One region of the Erwinia magellanica genome, then DNA from elsewhere that is predicted to be linked to it. Evidence: predicted binding sites of a transcription regulator. Region 1 holds the regulator's gene; the other holds the start of a gene.
What was found. The regulator ArgR, encoded in region 1, controls arginine synthesis, uptake and breakdown. The targets are predictions, from matches to a motif close to ANTGAATAAAAATACANT.
Positions count from the first base shown of each region.

Region 2: a site for ArgR is predicted at 2,129-2,146, ahead of argC (N-acetyl-gamma-glutamyl-phosphate reductase). Genes of this name have one in related genera too.

Region 1 is NZ_JBCHVC010000006.1:131,553-140,692, forward strand. Features, by position in the region: gene degQ (serine endoprotease DegQ) at 1-316, shown strand, start outside; gene degS (outer membrane-stress sensor serine endopeptidase DegS) at 393-1,451, shown strand; gene mdh (malate dehydrogenase) at 1,505-2,440, opposite strand; gene argR (transcriptional regulator ArgR) at 2,876-3,346, shown strand; gene yhcN (peroxide/acid stress response protein YhcN) at 3,765-4,028, shown strand; gene yhcN (peroxide/acid stress response protein YhcN) at 4,135-4,404, shown strand; gene AAH450_RS19240 (barstar family protein) at 4,538-4,807, opposite strand; gene AAH450_RS19245 (NAD-dependent succinate-semialdehyde dehydrogenase) at 4,859-6,313, opposite strand; gene aaeB (p-hydroxybenzoic acid efflux pump subunit AaeB) at 6,427-8,385, opposite strand; gene aaeA (p-hydroxybenzoic acid efflux pump subunit AaeA) at 8,399-9,140, opposite strand, start outside.
Region 2 is NZ_JBCHVC010000007.1:11,345-20,484, forward strand. Features, by position in the region: gene AAH450_RS19440 (argininosuccinate synthase) at 1-197, opposite strand, end outside; gene argB (acetylglutamate kinase) at 220-996, opposite strand; gene argC (N-acetyl-gamma-glutamyl-phosphate reductase) at 1,012-2,016, opposite strand; gene argE (acetylornithine deacetylase) at 2,194-3,345, shown strand; gene ppc (phosphoenolpyruvate carboxylase) at 3,589-6,240, shown strand; gene metF (methylenetetrahydrofolate reductase) at 6,354-7,253, opposite strand; gene AAH450_RS19470 (bifunctional aspartate kinase/homoserine dehydrogenase II) at 7,479-9,140, opposite strand, start outside.

The sequences.
Region 1 (9,140 bases):
GATGACGGTGACCGTTAAGCTTGATACCAGTAGCCAGAGTGCCATCAGCGCCGAGCAGATGACACCAGCCCTACAGGGCGCGACGTTAAGTGACGGCGCTGCGAAGGACGGCACCAAAGGTGTGGTTATCGACGCTGTCGAAAAATCCACTCCGGCCGAGCAGTTCGGCTTACAGAAAGGCGATGTCATTGTCGGTCTTAACCGGACGAAAGTGGATAATCTGGCAGCACTGCGTAAATTGCTGGAGGCTAAACCGCCTCTGCTGGCGCTGAATGTGATCCGCGGCGATGAGAACATCTACCTGCTTTTACGTTAAATCATGAAGCGGACACCTGCGTGTCCGCTTAACTCATGTTATCCTCCCCAAGTTGATTCACTCACCCTGTAAAGCCATGTTTCCTAAACTTTTGCGTTCAGTGCTTATTGGCCTGCTGGTGGCGGGTCTCTTGCTGGCTGCCCTGCCAGCGCTGAGGATCGGCAGTGACTTTTTCTCTCATAAGAATGAAAGCGCCGATGAGACGCCTGTCAGCTATAACTCCGCCGTGAGAAGAGCTGCGCCAGCAGTGGTGAATGTCTATAACCGCAGTGCCAATGCCTCTGCGGATAATCTGGAGATCCGTACTCTTGGCTCCGGTGTGATCATGGATGGCCGGGGATATATTCTCACCAATAAACATGTGATCAACGATGCCGATCAGATCATCGTTGCGTTACAGGATGGCCGTATTTTTGAAGCGATGCTGGTGGGGTCAGACAGCCTGACCGATCTGGCTGTGCTGAAAATAACCGCCTCTGCTCTGCCCGTTATCCCTATCAACCCTAAACGCACTGCCCACATTGGCGATCTGGTGATGGCTATCGGCAACCCCTACAACATTGGGCAGACTGTCACCCAGGGGATAATCAGTGCGACAGGCCGCGTGGGCTTAAGCCCTTCGCGCTACCAGAACTTCCTGCAAACCGATGCCTCTATCAACAAAGGCAACTCCGGCGGCGCACTGATCAACTCGCTGGGGGAACTGATGGGGATCAATACCCTGTCGTTTGATAAAAGCAACGATGGCGAAACGCCGGAGGGCATAGGCTTTGCCATCCCTACTGCGCTGGCGGCAAAAATTATGGATAAACTGATCCGTGATGGACGCGTTATTCGCGGCTTCATAGGTATCAGTGGTCGCGAAGTGCCGCAGATGCATGGGCAGAACAACGGCCTTGATCATATTCAGGGGATTGTAGTGACCAACGTAGCGCAGGGTGGGCCAGCCGCTAAAGCGGGCTTGCAGGTCAATGACGTGATTACCAGCGTGAACCATAAACCGGCAATTTCCGCACTGGAAACCATGGATCAGGTCGCTGAAATCCGGCCTGGTACGGTAATTAATATGGATATTATCCGCAACGATCGGAAAATGACGCTGCCTGTAACGGTTCTTGAATATCCGGGGACTTAGCAGGAAAGCGCGGTGCAATAACAGAGGGCCAGGCTGGCTGGCCCTCTGCTCACTTATTTGACGAACTCTTCGCCCAGGGTAATATCTTTTTTCAGCGTATCAAGCATGCCGGACAGCGCCTGCTGCTCGAATGCGCTCAGCGTACCGATTGGCTTGCGTTCGGCCACCCCATTTTTACCCAGCAGCAGCGGCTGTGAGAAGAAGCGGGCATGTTCGCCATCCCCTTCCACGTAAGCACACTCAACCACGTTGCTCTCACCGTTCAGCGCCCGCACCAGTGAAAGACCAAACTTCGCGGCCGCCTGCCCCATCGATAAAGTGGCAGATCCCCCGCCAGCTTTCGCTTCCACTACTTCCGTTCCCGCGTTTTGAATGCGTTTGGTCAGGTCAGCGACTTCCTGTTCGGTAAAGCTGACGCCAGGGATCTGAGAGAGCAGCGGAAGGATGGTCACACCGGAGTGCCCGCCGACAACAGGGACATCCAGCTCAGCAGGATTTTTGCCTTTCAGCTCAGCCACAAAAGTGTTAGAGCGGATGATGTCCAGCGTCGTGACACCAAACAGCTTGTTCTTATCGTAAACGCCGGCTTTTTTCAGCACTTCGGCGGCAATCGCCACCGTGGTGTTGACCGGATTGGTGATCACGCCAATCAAGGCTTCAGGACAGGTGCTGGCGACTTGTTCGATCAGATTACGCACAATGCCAGCATTGACGTTGAACAAGTCGGAGCGATCCATACCCGGTTTACGGGCAACGCCAGCGGAGATCAGTACCACATCGGCACCCTGAAGGGCGGGTCTGGCGTCTTCGCCGCTGAATCCTTTGATTGTAACAGCTGTAGGGATATGGCTTAAGTCAACCGCAACGCCAGGCGTAACGGGAGCAATGTCATACAGAGAAAGGTCTGAACCCGCCGGAAGCTGGGTTTTAAGCAGAAGTGCGAGAGCCTGGCCAATACCGCCGGCTGCGCCGAGAACTGCAACTTTCATCCTGAACTCCTTATAAGTGTACGAAATGTGCCGTGAATCCATCGGGTTAAGAACAGACGACCCGTAAGGTCAAACGTGAAAAGCTTTCCTGTGGTTTCGGGCGTTATGCCTGAAAACGCTGAAGCGAGTGAGATTGACCGCATTACGGGAAACGCTATTCGTAGCCGTCTGCAGACAACATGTTTCGGCGTTACATTACACCCTTAGCGCTAATCAGAACAACATCATTTTAATAACAATTCGTTTACTTTTCGATCAAGCCTGGCAGTGAATAACGCATTTTTTTCATCCGTAATATTTGGTAAACTGCCGCTCCGCCTGGCACTCCGGTCAATTAACCCGCTTATGCATTGCATAAAAATTCATATAATTGCATAATAATGTATTATTGCCTCTGGGCTTTTCCTTATATACAGCGAATTTTAGCGGACACCTATGCGTAATCCATCAAAACAAGAAGATCTGATTAAAGCCTTTAAGGCTTTGTTAAAAGAAGAGAAATTCAGCTCTCAGGGCGAAATTGTGGCCGCGCTACAGGAAGAGGGTTTTGACAATATCAACCAGTCTAAAGTGTCACGTATGCTGACCAAATTTGGCGCGGTGCGTACGCGTAACGCCAAAATGGAGATGGTTTATTGTCTGCCTGCTGAACTGGGCGTGCCGACAACCACCAGCCCACTTAAAAATCTTGTGCTGGATATCGACTATAACGATGCGCTAATAGTTATTCACACCAGTCCGGGGGCGGCTCAGCTCATCGCGCGCATGCTTGACTCTTTGGGTAAAGCTGAAGGTATTCTTGGCACCATCGCCGGAGATGACACCATTTTTATTACCCCTGCGCGAAACTTTACGGTCAGGAAGCTGATTGACACCATCCTGATCCTGTTCGAACAGGAGCTCTAAGCAGTAGCCAGACCTACTGGCTGACCCTTCCCCTTTTTATCCTCGCATGAAAGCCAGCACCTGCTGGCTTTTTGCTGACAACTGTCCCCGCTTTCTCCAGCATGATGAACTGCCTCTGCCGCGCAGATGCAGCCATAAAAACTGGATACTCTCGTCTCACAGTGTGATCAACCAAAAAGTAGCGCACAAAAGGCTAAATTGCCCTATATCTATGTTTTTACATGTATTTAACAAGAAAAGGCGAAATTATCAGCAGCTTTTATAACCAGTAGTTATTAAAAGACGAAAATGGGGTAAAGGATCACAACAAAAGATTATTAGCATGCTATTAATTTTTCGGGTGATTAGATCTATACTTCTTTTCGTGATGAGAATCACATTAAACAGAAAGATAAAAACGGACTACGAGGAATAAACCATGAACATTAAAACCACTATTGCCACATTAAGCCTGCTTTCCACCCTGTCGTTTGGTGCTTTTGCAGCTGAATCTGTCAACGCGGATCAGGCGCAAAATCTGCAATCTGTAGGTACCATTTCCGTCAGCGGCGTCGCAGGTGCCCCCATGGACATCAAGCAGAAGCTGAGCGATAAAGCGGATGCCCAGGGCGCCAGCGCTTACCATGTTATAGAGGCTTATAACAACGGTAATTACCATGCGACTGCTGAGCTGTACAAATAAACGAACCCGATCGACCCGTTTTAACCTGACAATACGGTAACCCCAAGAATAATAATCGCTTTGCAGCCCTTTCGGTTACCGCTCAACACTTTGTGGAGCATGAAAAATGAAAACTAAATTCGCTATCGCTGTACTCAGTCTGGCCTCTGTCCTCTCTTTCGGTGCCAGCGCCGCTAACCTCGTGACTGACCAACAGGCTGCTGAGCAAAATCTGCAATCCATGGGCACCGTAAGCGTAAGCGGGATTGACGGAGCGCCAACCGTTATCCGTGAGGCGCTCTCTCAGAAAGCCGAACAGCAGGGCGCCAGCCATTACCGTGTGATTGAGGCCTATAATAACGGCAACTACCACGCCACGGCTGAGCTGTATAAATAAGAGCGGTTTTGCGGGCATGTCGTCGAAGCATGCCTGTAAGCGACACCGCTTTAACCCCCTCCAGGATATTCCTCGTCAGTATGACGACCCTTTGGCCCCGCTTGCCGGGGCCTTTTTTACCCTGCCACTGCCTTTAACGAATGCTGAAGCGGAGCTGCCCCTCCAGCTCCTCTTCAGCTTCTTCAAATAACTGGATCAACGCCCCATAGCGTGGTTTCTGACCTTTTCCCAGATGGATAAAGATTATCTCCAGCGGAAAAGAGAGCACGCCTGCCTTCATGACCTCACGTAAACCCTCTAAATCCGTTACGGTCAAATCGGTAAGCGCCAAACGATGGCTGAACTGGCGAAAAAAATGCGCCTGATCGACAATTTCATCAAAATCAAATGACTCTGTTCTCATGTTAGCCGCTCCGCGAGGCACACATCTGGGCGGTGTTACCCGCCCGTTGAGTTACAGTCCCCCTATATGCAGGGCTTTGACTTCCAGATACTCTTCCATGCCTGAAACCGAACCTTCACGTCCCAGCCCGGACTCTTTGACGCCCCCGAAAGGCGCCAGCTCCGTGGAGACGGCACATTCGTTAATGCCAATCATGCCGCTTTCCAGCGCTGCTGAAACACGAAACACGCGTTGTAGATCCTGAGTATAGAAATAGGCTGCCAGACCAAATTCCGTCTCATTGGCGCGACGGATCGCCTCCTCTTCATCATCAAAACGGAAACAGGCGGCTACAGGGCCAAAGGTTTCTTCCCGTGAGAGCTTCATAGTCTCATTGGCTTCAGCAATGACCGTCGGCTGCCAGAAATTACCGCCCAGCGTATGCCGTGCCCCGCCGGTCACGATCCTGCCGCCATGGGCTACAGCATCCTTGACGTGCTCTTCCACTTTTTCCACTGCGGAAGCTTCAATCAGCGGCCCGACAATGACGCCCTCTTCCATACCATTACCCACTTTGAGCTTGCTTACCTCCTCGGCCAGCTGGCTGACAAAGCGGTCGTAAACGCTGTTGTGGATAAAGAACCGGTTTACGCTGACGCATACCTGCCCGGCGTTACGGAATTTATTGGCAATAGCGCCCTTAACGGCCGCATCGATATCCGCGTCCTCAAAAACGATATAGGGTGCATTGCCTCCCAGTTCCATCGACACTTTTTTCATTGTTTCTGCGGCGTTACGCATCAACAGTTTGCCAACGGCGGTAGAGCCGGTGAAAGAGATTTTTCTTACCACTTTGCTGGCCATAATGGCATCGCTGATAGCGTGCGTGTCCCCCGCGACAGCGTTCAGGACGCCATCCGGCACCCCCGCTTTCTGCGCCAGCGCCAGCAGCGCAAAGGCGGAGAGCGGCGTGTTATTGGCGGGTTTAATAATGCCGGTACAGCCTGCGGCCAGCGCTGGCCCCAGCTTACGGGTCAGCATTGCCATCGGGAAATTCCAGGGCGTGATGGCCGCCACCACGCCTACAGGTTCACGCGTTGCCAGAATGCGTGAGCCTGCTTTTGCCGGCGGAATAATTTCACCATTTGCGCGTTTAGCCTGTTCAGCAAACCACTGAATAAAGCTGGCTGCATACTCAACCTCGCCTTCAGCCTCTTTAACCGGCTTGCCCTGCTCAGCGGTCATCAGCTTGCCCAGCCAGGTTTTATTTTCAATCATCAGCTGATACCAGCGATAAAGGATCTCGCTGCGCTCTTTCGCCGTTTTTGCGCGCCAGGCAGGGAAGGCTTTCTCCGCTGCATTAATAGCCTGTTCCGTTTCCGCTTTCCCTGCTCGTGCCACCTGAGCGATAACCTCGCCGGTTGCCGGATTAACTACATCGAAGGTTGCAGTGCCGCGCAGCCACTGACCACCCACAAAGTAACCGGTCTGGAATAGCGCATTGTCCTGTAGCGTGGAGGTGCTCATGGTCTTCTCCTCATTGAATAACCAACATAATAAAAATAAGTATAGTTGGCAGATGTTGAGGCGGGAGAGTGCGGAGTGGGAAAGCGCTGATACCAGAGGGTATCAGCGTTGAATCAAATTTTAATCAGGGTGTTTTGATATTTTTTCAGCATGAAGGCCAGCCTTTGCACCGGCTCGGTCACGCTTAGCGGCGCCTCGTAATGGCGCAATTTTTCCTGGTAGACCTCCAGTTCAGCCAGCAACCGTTCAAAATAGTGCTGGCGTTTAGAGTCGGTTCCGGAGGCAATCACGCGATCGGCGGTATGTCGCAGCTGTTTGTGGTAAGCCGACAAGTCGCTGTTCACCGGGATATCCGCATCCCGCAGGCGTTGATGTCCGATGATCAACGTCAGGGCTATACGGAATTTATCGATGTCACCGGGGAACATATTCAGCAGCATAAAGAGCTGTTGATAGAGCGCGGGAAGATGGTTTTCACGACGGCGGGCCTGATTGGTGGTCATGGCAGAGACGGCGGCATACATAAAGCGGTTAAGCAGAATGCGCCCCGTGCGCGCTTTAGAGGTGTCGCGGATCAGCAGGATCACCAGCAGCGCAAGGAAACAGCCAATCGCCTGACCAAGCGCATTATCCAGAAATGCACTGACATTAAAGGTCATTGGGTTATCAAGCGTGATGATATTGATTGTCCCCACCAACGCACCCAACGTACCAATTTGTCGCCGCTGGATCAGTATCCCACCGATGAAAGCCATCACGCCAAGGGCGATGCACAGTAACAGCATACTTTGCTGAGTAGCGGGCATGATCACCATGTAATAGAGCGAGCCTAGCGGGATAGCCACCACCATGCCATAGAGGAAGTCTTTCGCCATCATTAGCGGATTAGGCATGCGCATAGCCAGCGCGGTAATAACTGCCAGCATCACCATTGCTCCGCTTCCTGAAGTCCAGCCGCTCCATAGCCAGAAGAGCGATCCCACCGATGTCGCCACAAAGGTACGAATGCCGTTAATCAACGCGTGCCGGGTTTCGGCAGAACGCATTTTAACCACAGGTTCATCGTTCAGCACTTCCTGTTCAATACGGCTGATGCTGCTGTTGGTATGGATCCCTTTCAGCAACAGCAGGTAACGCGTGGCGGCCACTACCCAGTTACGGATGGTCACCGGCGTGTTTTTGCTGCCGCTGCGGGTAATGACCCTACGCATGATTTTCATGCGTTTGTGGATATCACCAATGTTCTCAACCGGCTTTTCAAAAAAGATGTGGAACTGTGGCGGAACATACTCCTTGCGGGAGTTCTGAATAAGATAGGTTTCTGCGGCCTGCGTGATCAGCGTAAGCGAGAGGGTATTCAAGGCCCGCATCCGCTCGTCAATCTTCTGCCAGCGGCTGGACTCCATCATCAGGTTGCTGCGCATGCCGTTCAGCGCGGAGGTGCGGCGCACCAGCCCTGTCCAGAGTTTATCCACCTCTTCCCGGTCACCGTGGGCGATGCAGAGCTGCATCAGCTTGTACTGATCGACCAGCAGCGCATCAATTTCACGATCGATATCGTTTTTAATGGAACGGGGAGAAAACAGCATATCGGCCAGAATGGCACAAACGATGCCGATAATGATCTCGCTACAACGCTCTACCGCAAACTGCGGAGCCAGAAGAACAGAGCCGTTTGCATCCACGCTGACCACGATTATCAGCGCGGTATAGCCCGCCAGCCCCAGCGCATAGGAGTTTTCAACTCTGATCAGTGAAGAGAGCCAGACGCAGAATCCCGCCCAGAGACAGCAAAGCAGCAGCATCAGAGCGGGCGCGCGAATGGTAGCTATCATGATGGTCAGTGCCGCAATACAGCCCAGAAAAGTGCCGATAATGCGTAACATGCCACGGTGACGCAGAGCGCCAGAAAAGGGATCGCCTCCGGCGGCAAAAGCCGTGCCGCCCGCAACGATACAGGCGGTCATCACCGCCCAGCGAGGCGTTTCCAGATTAAAGTGAAAGCCGATAAGCAGAGCCAGCAAAATAGCAAAGGTCAGCTTGATCGGGAACCGCAAACGGTGCCACTGCATAATGCGCCCCTGGTTAGCCGAACTCACGCAGGCGATGCATCAATTTCATCATCGGCGACATCTCTTCGGGTTTACGGTCGCTGGCGCCGGTTACCACCACAGTGGCTGTGGTACCCGACGGGTAGAGATTGCCCTGCTGCTCGTCCAGATGAATGCGTACCGGTACGCGCTGCGCCAGCCGCACCCACTCAAGGTTGGAGTCGATGGTAGCCATGCCTTTGCTGTCGATGGTGCTGCTGCTGTTCGTTACGCCTGCGGCAACGCTGTCTACCGTGCCGTGCAGAACCCGGTTACTGCCCAGCGGGGTGATTTCAACCCGGTAACCCGGACGGACGCCCTCCAGCTTGGTCTCTTCCATATAGGCCAGCACATAGAAAGTATGCTGCTGAACCAGCGCCACCGCCGTGGAGCCGCGGGTAATAAACTCTCCCCGGTAGACATTCAGGTTGGTGACCCAGCCATCGGAAGGCGCTTTAACCACGGTACGGGCCAGATCCAGCTTAGCGGTATCACGCGTGGCAACCGCTTTCGCCAGCTGATGTTCCGAAGTCTGGTAATCGTTATTAGACTGCTCGATTGCTTCACGGGACATGGCGGAAACGCCGAGCTGATTACGACGGCTGGCTTCACGCCGCTTCTCATTCACCAGCGCCTGATAGTAAGCCACGTCCGCTTCCGCTTCATCTAACGCCTGCTGATAACGGGGCTGATCGACCACAAAAAGCACCTGGTCTTTTTTCACCAGTTGGTTATCA
Region 2 (9,140 bases), on a different contig from region 1:
ACGTGACATTCAGAGGCACCGGACTGCAACGCTTTCTGCTCAACGCCTTCCAGATCGCCGCGCTCCTGACCAATGTCCGCCACAAAGGCCACCACTTCGCAGCCACCGTAGTTCTCTTTCAGCCACGGAATGATTGCGGAAGTATCCAGACCACCGGAGTAAGCCAGTACGATTTTCTTGATGCTTTTGTCTTGCATTGTCTTTTCCTTGAATACTTTGTTAAGCGAGGATCCGGGTGCCAATCGACACGCCGTTAAACAGGGTGGGCAGCTGCTCAGCATGGCGCCAGCTGGCGATGTCCACCGGACGGCCCAGCGTACGGGCCGCGTCCAGGGCAGCATGCACTTTCACAATCATACCGTCAGTGATAACGCCTTCAGCAATCAGCTTTTCGGCGTAAGCGGCGGTCATCTCTTCTATGCGCTGGCCTTTGCCATCCAGAATTCCGCTGACATCGGAGAGCAGGATCAGATCTGCCCCCAGCGTGGCGGCCAGCGCGGTCGCTGCCTGGTCGGCATTGACGTTCATTAACTTGCCATCCTGAGTGATGCCGATGGAGCTGATTACCGGCAGGAAGCCCGCCGTCAGCAGCGTGTTAATCAGCACTGGCGAACCCGGCGTGGCCTGCCCGACGTGACCCAGCTCTTCATCGAAAGCTTCAACATTGACGCTGCCGCCATCACCCAGGCAGAGGCCGACCGCCTCAATGCCCTGTTTTTTTGCCCAGGCAAGCAGCGTTTTATTGGCAGTGCCTGCCAGCGCACCCGTGATGATATCGATCTGATCGGCTGGGGTGACGCGCAGGCCATTTTTCTTCTTCACCGGCAGCGACAGCTTGCTCATCAGCTCGTCAACCAGACAGCCACCGCCATGCACGATCAGCAACTGACGCTGGTGTGTGGCGCGGTAAGCCGCCAGCGCATCGAACAGGCGCGCCAGGGCTTCTTCGCTATCCAGCAGTACACCGCCGAGTTTGATAATTAAAGGATTAGTCATAATCGTATCCGCTGATTAAATAAGTGACTGAGTTTCCGGGAAGCCGAAGCGAATATTCAGGCACTGTACCGCCTGAGATGACGCCCCTTTCAGCAGGTTATCCTCTGCTGAAACCACAATCAGGTGTTCACCCTGTACGGCAAAGCCGATATCACAGAACGGCAGCCCGACCACGCCTTTGATTGACGGCACACCTTTGTCATACAGACGGATCAGCGGCTTATCGTGATATGCATTATGGAAGGCCTCAGCCACATCTTCGCGCGTGACGTCTGCCTTCAGCCGACAGGTGGTGGTCGCCAGGATGCCGCGCGGGAAGTTGCCCAGATGCGGGGTGAAAATAACCGGCACGCCAAGATGCGCAGCAATTTCTGGCTGATGGCGGTGGGTGAAGATGCCGTAAGGCTGTAGGCTGACTTCACAGAAGCTGGTCCCCATGGCCGCTTTGCGTCCGGCACCGCTGACGCCGCTGGTGGCATTGATCACCGGCCATTGCGCATTATTCAGTAAATCCGCTTCGATCAGCGGCTTCAGCGCCAGTTGCGCTGCTGTTGGATAGCAGCCCGGTACGGCGATCAGCTGGGCTTCTTTAATTTCGTCATGCTGCCATTCAGCCAGGCCATAGACCGCTTTTTCCAGCCATGCCTGATGCTGGTGCGGGAAGCCGTAATAGTCAGTGAAGAAGCTTTCGCTGTTCACGCGGAAAGCGGCGGAGAGATCGAATACCACGCAACCCGCGGCGAGAAACTCTGGCGCAAGGTCATGGCTCACTTCGTGCGCGGTCGCCAGGAAAACAACGTCCACTTTGTCCGCATACTCTGCCGCGCTGCTGAGCGGCATCAGTGGCATATCGAGGATGCCTTTCAGCTGCGGATGGAGATCGGAAAGCAATTTTCCTGCATCCGGGCTTTGCGCTGAAACCGCCAAAGCGGTTATGTTCACCTGTGGATGACGATTCAGGTAAGTCGCAAGCTCTACACCAGCATAGCCACTGGCACCAACAATCAGCGTGTTCAACATCAGACTGACTACCTTATTCGGTTCGGTCTCAAAATTTCGGGATGCAGCGGTTTACGCTGGGTTCCCACGCGAGCGGCGCTGGACTCTGGAACGTTGCCATCCGTACGCCATTAATGTATTTTTATTCACTATTACTGCATGAATATTGATACTATCCTAACGCAAGGACTGTCAACAGTGAAGACAAAATTACCGCCTTTTATCGAGCTCTACCGTGAGTTGATTGCCACGCCGTCGATCAGCGCAACCGACATCGCCATCGATCAGAGTAATGAAACTTTAATCAATTTGCTGGCTGGCTGGTTTCGTGACCTTGGCTTCAGTGTTGAGGTTCAGTCCGTTCCCGGCACGCGTCATAAATTCAATATGCTGGCGAAAACAGGCAGCGGCGCAGGCGGTCTGCTGTTAGCAGGCCATACCGATACCGTGCCTTTTGATGATGGCCGCTGGACGCGCGATCCCTTTACGCTGACGGAGCACGATAACAAGCTGTATGGACTGGGTACGGCGGATATGAAAGGCTTCTTCGCCTTTATTTTAGATACCTTGCGCGACGTTGATGTGACAAAGCTGGAGAAACCGCTCTATATCCTCGCCACCGCCGATGAAGAAACCACCATGGCGGGAGCGAAATATTTCTCTGAGAACACCACTATTCGTCCCGACTGCGCCATTATCGGTGAGCCAACGTCGCTGAAGCCGGTGCGCGCCCATAAAGGTCATCTCTCTCAGGCTATCCGTATTCAGGGGCAGTCTGGCCACTCCAGCGATCCGGCACGGGGCGTGAACGCCATTGAACTGATGCATGAATCGATCACGCATTTGCTGGGCCTGCGTAAAACGCTGAAAGAGCGCTACCATCACGACGGCTTCGCTATCCCCTATCCCACCATGAACTTTGGTTACATCAACGGCGGCGATGCGCCAAACCGCATCTGCGCCTGCTGCGATATGTATATGGATATCCGCCCGTTACCCGGTTTGTCACTGAACGAGCTGGAAGGATTGCTGAATGAGGCGCTGGCTCCCGTCAGCGAGCGTTGGCCAGGACGCGTGACCGTCAGCGAACTGCATCCGCCCATTCCGGGATACGAATGTCCGCGTAATCATCAGCTGGTGCAGGTGGTGGAAAAATTACTGGGAACAGAGACGGAAATCGTCAATTACTGTACCGAAGCGCCTTTCATTAACGAGTTGTGTCCGACGCTGGTGCTGGGGCCGGGTTCGATCAATCAGGCGCACCAGCCCGATGAATATATCGATACCGCCTTTATTAAACCAACGCGTGAACTGATCGCCCAGGTGGTACAGCATTTCTGCCATCATTAAATAAGATTCGGGGCATTTCACTACAGAATCAGCGTCTTGCCCCAGAATTGTTCCGACTTTCATGATAAGAATAACTTATCTCGCTTCGCCGTAATTAAATTTCATAAATTCCCGTGATTTAGCCGCAGAAGCCGTCAGATTTAAGTCATTTGACGAACGGTTACGAACGTGGCTAGATAAAAGCTAACGTTATGCCGGCAACGGTGAAATAAAGTGACATAACAGAAGGGTGTCAGGGATCATATGAACGAACAATATTCCGCAATGCGAAGTAATGTCAGTATGCTCGGCAAACTGCTCGGGGATACGATAAAGGATGCGCTTGGAGAGAACATCCTTGAGCGGGTGGAAACCATCCGCAAACTCTCTAAGTCATCCCGTGCGGGAAATGACGCTCATCGTAAGGAATTGCTGTCAACGCTGCAAAACCTGTCGAATGATGAGTTGCTACCTGTGGCACGTGCCTTCAGCCAGTTTCTGAATCTTACCAACGTTGCCGAGCAGTACCATACTATCTCCCCTAAAGGTGAGGGAGCCCATCACCCCGAGATGCTCAGCAAGGTCTTTGACCGGCTGAAACAGCAGCCAAACCTGACCGAAGCGCAGATCCGTGAAGCGATTGAGTCACTGTCACTGGAGCTGGTGCTGACGGCTCACCCCACTGAAATTACCCGCCGGACGCTGATCCACAAGCTGGTGGAAGTGAACAGCTGCCTGAAGCAGCTCGATCACAACGATCTTTCTGATTATGACCGATCGCTGATTATGCGCCGTCTCCGCCAGCTGGTTGCCCAGGCCTGGCATACCGATGAAATCCGTAAATATCGCCCTTCCCCAATCGATGAAGCCAAGTGGGGTTTTGCCGTGGTGGAGAACAGCCTGTGGGAGGGCGTGCCTGGCTTCCTGCGTGAGCTGAATGAGCAGGTGGAAGCCTCCTTCGGCGTGAAGCTGCCGGTAGACTTTGTGCCGGTGCAGTTTACCTCCTGGATGGGCGGCGACCGCGATGGAAACCCGAATGTTACCGCCGATATCACCCGCCATGTGCTGCAACTCAGCCGCTGGAAGGCAACGGACCTGTTCCTGCGTGACATCGCCGTGCTGGTTTCTGAGCTTTCAATGTCGGAATGTACGCCAGAGGTTCGTGAGCTGTGCGGCAATCCGGAAGCATTAGAGCCTTACCGTGAGATCATGAAAAACCTGCGCGGTCAGCTGATGAGCACCCAGGCTTACCTGGAGCGTCGTCTGAAAGGGGAGCGTCTGCCGCGTCCGGCCGACCTGCTGATCTCCAATGACCAGCTGTGGGACCCGCTCTACACCTGTTATCAGTCGTTACAGGCTTGTGGCATGGGCATTATCGCCAACGGGCAGCTGCTGGATACGCTGCGCCGCGTGAAATGCTTTGGCGTGCCGCTGGTGCGTATTGATATCCGTCAGGAAAGCACCCGCCATACTGAAGCCATCGCTGAAATCACCCGCTTCCTCGGGTTAGGCGATTACGAAAGCTGGTCAGAAGCGGACAAACAGGCATTCCTGCTCCGCGAGCTGAACTCAAAGCGCCCGCTGTTGCCACGTCAGTGGGAGCCGAGCGCCGAAACGCGTGAAGTGCTGGAAACCTGCCGCGTCGCCGCTGAAGTACCGAAAGGCTCGATTGCCGCCTACGTTATTTCTATGGCGAAAGTCCCCTCCGACGTGCTGGCTGTCCATCTGCTGCTAAAAGAAGCCGGCATTCCGTTCACCATGCCGGTTGCGCCGCTGTTTGAAACGCTGGATGACCTGAACAATGCCAATGATGTGATGAGCCAGCTGCTGAATATTGACTGGTATCGCGGCATCATTCAGGGCAAGCAGATGGTGATGATTGGCTATTCCGACTCGGCAAAAGATGCGGGCGTAATGGCGGCAAGCTGGGCGCAGTATCAGGCTCAGGACGCATTAATCAAAACCTGCGAGAAAGCGGGTATCGCGCTGACGCTGTTCCACGGACGCGGCGGCTCTATTGGCCGTGGCGGCGCACCTGCCCATGCGGCACTGCTCTCTCAACCGCCGGGCAGCCTGAAGGGCGGACTGCGCGTTACCGAACAGGGTGAGATGATCCGCTTCAAATACGGCCTGCCGGAAGTCACCATCAGCAGCCTGTCGCTCTATACCGGCGCTATTCTGGAAGCAAACCTGCTTCCGCCGCCGGAGCCAGAAGCAGAATGGTGCGGCATCATGGATCAGCTCTCTGCGGACTCCTGCGCGATGTACCGTGGCTACGTGCGGGAAAACAAGGATTTCGTGCCCTACTTCCGCTCGGCAACGCCTGAGCAGGAGCTGGGCAAACTGCCCCTCGGCTCTCGTCCGGCAAAACGCCGCGCAAGTGGCGGCGTGGAATCGCTGCGAGCCATTCCGTGGATCTTCGCCTGGACGCAAAACCGCCTGATGCTGCCCGCCTGGCTGGGCGCCGGTGCCGCGCTGCAAAAAGCGATGGAAGCGGGGCATCAGGATCAGCTGGAGACCATGTGCCGCGACTGGCCATTCTTCTCTACTCGTCTCGGTATGCTGGAGATGGTGTTCTCCAAAGCGGATTTGTGGCTGGCGGAATATTATGACCAGCGTCTGGTAGAACCGTCGCTCTGGCCTCTGGGGAAACAGCTCAGGGAGCAGCTTGATTCCGATATTAAAGCGGTGCTGACTATCGCTAATGATGCGCACTTGATGGCCGATCAGCCGTGGATTGCAGAATCAATAGCGCTGCGAAACGTCTATACGGACCCGCTGAACGTGCTACAGGCCGAACTGCTTCACCGTTCTCGCCAGCTTGAAATAAAAGGCGAAGAACCTAATGCCGATGTGGAACAGGCGCTGATGGTAACGATAGCGGGCGTGGCTGCCGGGATGCGTAATACCGGATAAGCACAGCGTCCGGATGGCGGTCATCCGGACACGAGCCTCGGGTCTTTGATCCGCCAGGCGGATTGCAGCCATAAAAAAAGACGCCTCAGGGCGTCTTTTTTCTGCATTTTTTCTCAGGCAACCGAGGCGACAGGCCTTACACCCAGCGTATGGCAAATAGCGTAGCTCATCTCTGCCCGGTTCAGGGTATAGAAATGGAAGTCTTTCACGCCTTCACGGCTGAGGATTTTCACCATATCCATCGCCACGTTAGCGCCAACCATTTTGCGCGTTTCCGGATCTTCATCCAGCCCGGCAAACATGCTGGTCATCCAGCCTGGCACCCGCACATTGGTCATGGCGGCGAAGCGCTGCAACTGCTTAAAGTTTGAGACAGGCAGAATACCCGGCACGATTTCCACATCAATGCCTGCCGCCACACAACGGTCGCGAAAGCGCAGATAGCTTTCCACATCAAAGAAAAACTGGGTAATCGCCCGGTTGGCTCCGGCATCAATTTTGCGCTTCAGGTTGATCAGGTCTGCCTGAGCACTTTTGGCTTCGGGGTGTACTTCCGGATATGCCGCTACAGAGATATCGAAATCACCCACTTCTTTCAGTAAACCCACCAGATCCGCACCGTACATTTCCGGCTTTCCGGCACCTGGCGGCAGGTCGCCACGCAGCGCCACGATATGGCGAATACCGTTATTCCAGTAGTCCTGAGCTATGGTGCGCAGCTCATCGCGTGAGGCATCAATACAGGTAAGGTGAGGCGCCGCTTCCAGCCCCGTGCGATCTTTAATGCCTTTAATGATGCTATGCGTCCGGTCACGCTCACCAGAGTTAGCGCCATAGGTTACCGAAACAAATTTAGGTTTCAGGCTGCTGAGGCGATCGATGGAGCTCCATAAAGTTTGTTCCATTTCACTGGTACGCGGCGGAAAAAACTCGAAAGAGACGTTAATTTGCCCGTTCAGTTCGGCCAGACTTTGGTTCAGCGCTTCGCGCTGGTTGGCGTGGAAAAAACTCATACCTGCTTACCTCATCAATCGCTAATCGCTCAGGAGTTACTGCCTCAGAGTGAACATCCATACGTTTAGACGTCCAGACATTCAAAATGACGCAGATTGCCTGTTCAGTCAACAGATAAATGGTGACCCGGCGTGAAGATTTTTCTACAAAGATGAAAAAATCTCATGAAAGGCGAACAATAAAAGAAGAGAGGTGGGCCAGTGAAAACAGGCCCACCTGAAAAATTAAAGCAGTTGAGCAAGACGATTGAGATCGGACTGGATAGCACCGGCTGTAACATCACGGCCTGCCCCCGGCCCGCGGATCACCAGCGGGTTATCGCGATACCACCGGCTTTCAATAGCGAAGACATTGTCACAAGGCAACAGAGCGGCCAGCGGATGATCGTTGCGAACCGCCTCCACGCCGACGCGCGCTTTACCATTGGCATCAAACCGGGCGACATAACGCAGCACCAGCCCCATCTCCTGGGCCGCTTCAAACCGCTGCTGCATCTGCTCGTTCAGCGCTTCTCCATTTTCAAAAAAGTGATCGACCGACTCCCCTTCACAGCTTTTCGGTACCAGAGACTCTACGCGTACCTGATCGGGTTCGATGTCATAGCCCGCTTCACGCGCCAGGATCACCAGCTTGCGCATCACATCCTGACCGGAGAGATCCACACGCGGATCGGGTTCCGTCAGCCCCTGCTGCCAGGCCTGCTCCACCAGTTCGGTAAAGGGCACCGTGCCATCGTACTGCAAAAACAGCCAGGAGAGCGTACCAGAGAAAATCCCGCTGATGGCAAGGATGCTGTCGCCGCTTTCACGCAGATCCCGTACGGTGTGATTGATCGGTAATCCGGCACCCACGGTGGCATTGTAAAGCCACTGACGGCCGGTTTTGGCGAAGGCATCACGGATCTGGCGGTAGCGGTTGCCGCTTGAGGCACCTGCTACCTTATTGGCGCTAATGACGTGGAAGCCGTGGCTGGCGAAATCCAGGTACTGGTCGGCAAGCGTGTCGCTGGCGGTGATATCCAGCACCACCAAATCATCAAAGGGATGCGCCCGCATCCAGAGGAACAGCGACTCTTCATCCTGCTCTACCGCCTCCTCTTCAAAGAAAGCCATCGACCGGCTGGCATCCAACCCATCATAGCTCAGCAGGCTACGGCGGCTGTCCACCACGCCTGCCAGCAGAAATTCAAAGCCGGTACGGGCAGAGAGCGTTTTCTGTTCGCGTCCGAAAAGCTCCAGCCAGCGCGAGCCAATGTTGCCTTTACCAAATAAGACCAGCCCGATGCGTTTTTCTGCCCGGAACAGGGAGTGGTGCAGCCCGCGGATTAAGTTTTCCGTCGGCCCTACACGCAGTACGGCCACCAGGCTGATGCTCTCTTCAGACTGCCAGATAAACTCTACCGGCTGGTCTTTCAGCTGCTGCCAGAAACGGTGGCTGTGAAGAGGATTACGGCATACCCCGGCGCCGACCATCGCCACCAGCGCCATGCCTTCACGCAGCTGTATGCGGCCCGGAATACCGGCATCCTGCAACAGATTCAGCGCGCTGCTGACCACTTCAGAGGTATAACAAAGTTGCAGAAGGTTACGATCGGGATGCACGCCAGTGGCTAGCGGGCGAAGCTGAGCACGCTTAAGCAGATGATCTATTTCTTTATGCAGGGCAGCGAAATCATGCTGGGGCGGCACCTGAAACTCAATCAGGCAGACGTCATCATGGCTGGTGACAATACGCGCGCCCGTGCCGGAAGCCAGCACCCGCTCAATGCGGGTTGAACCTTGTTCAGGCTGATAACTACAGCGCAGTTGCAGATCAATATCGCTCCCCGAAACGGGTTGCAGAGTACGGGTATGCAAAACGGGTGCGGCCAGGCGCGCCAGTTCGCT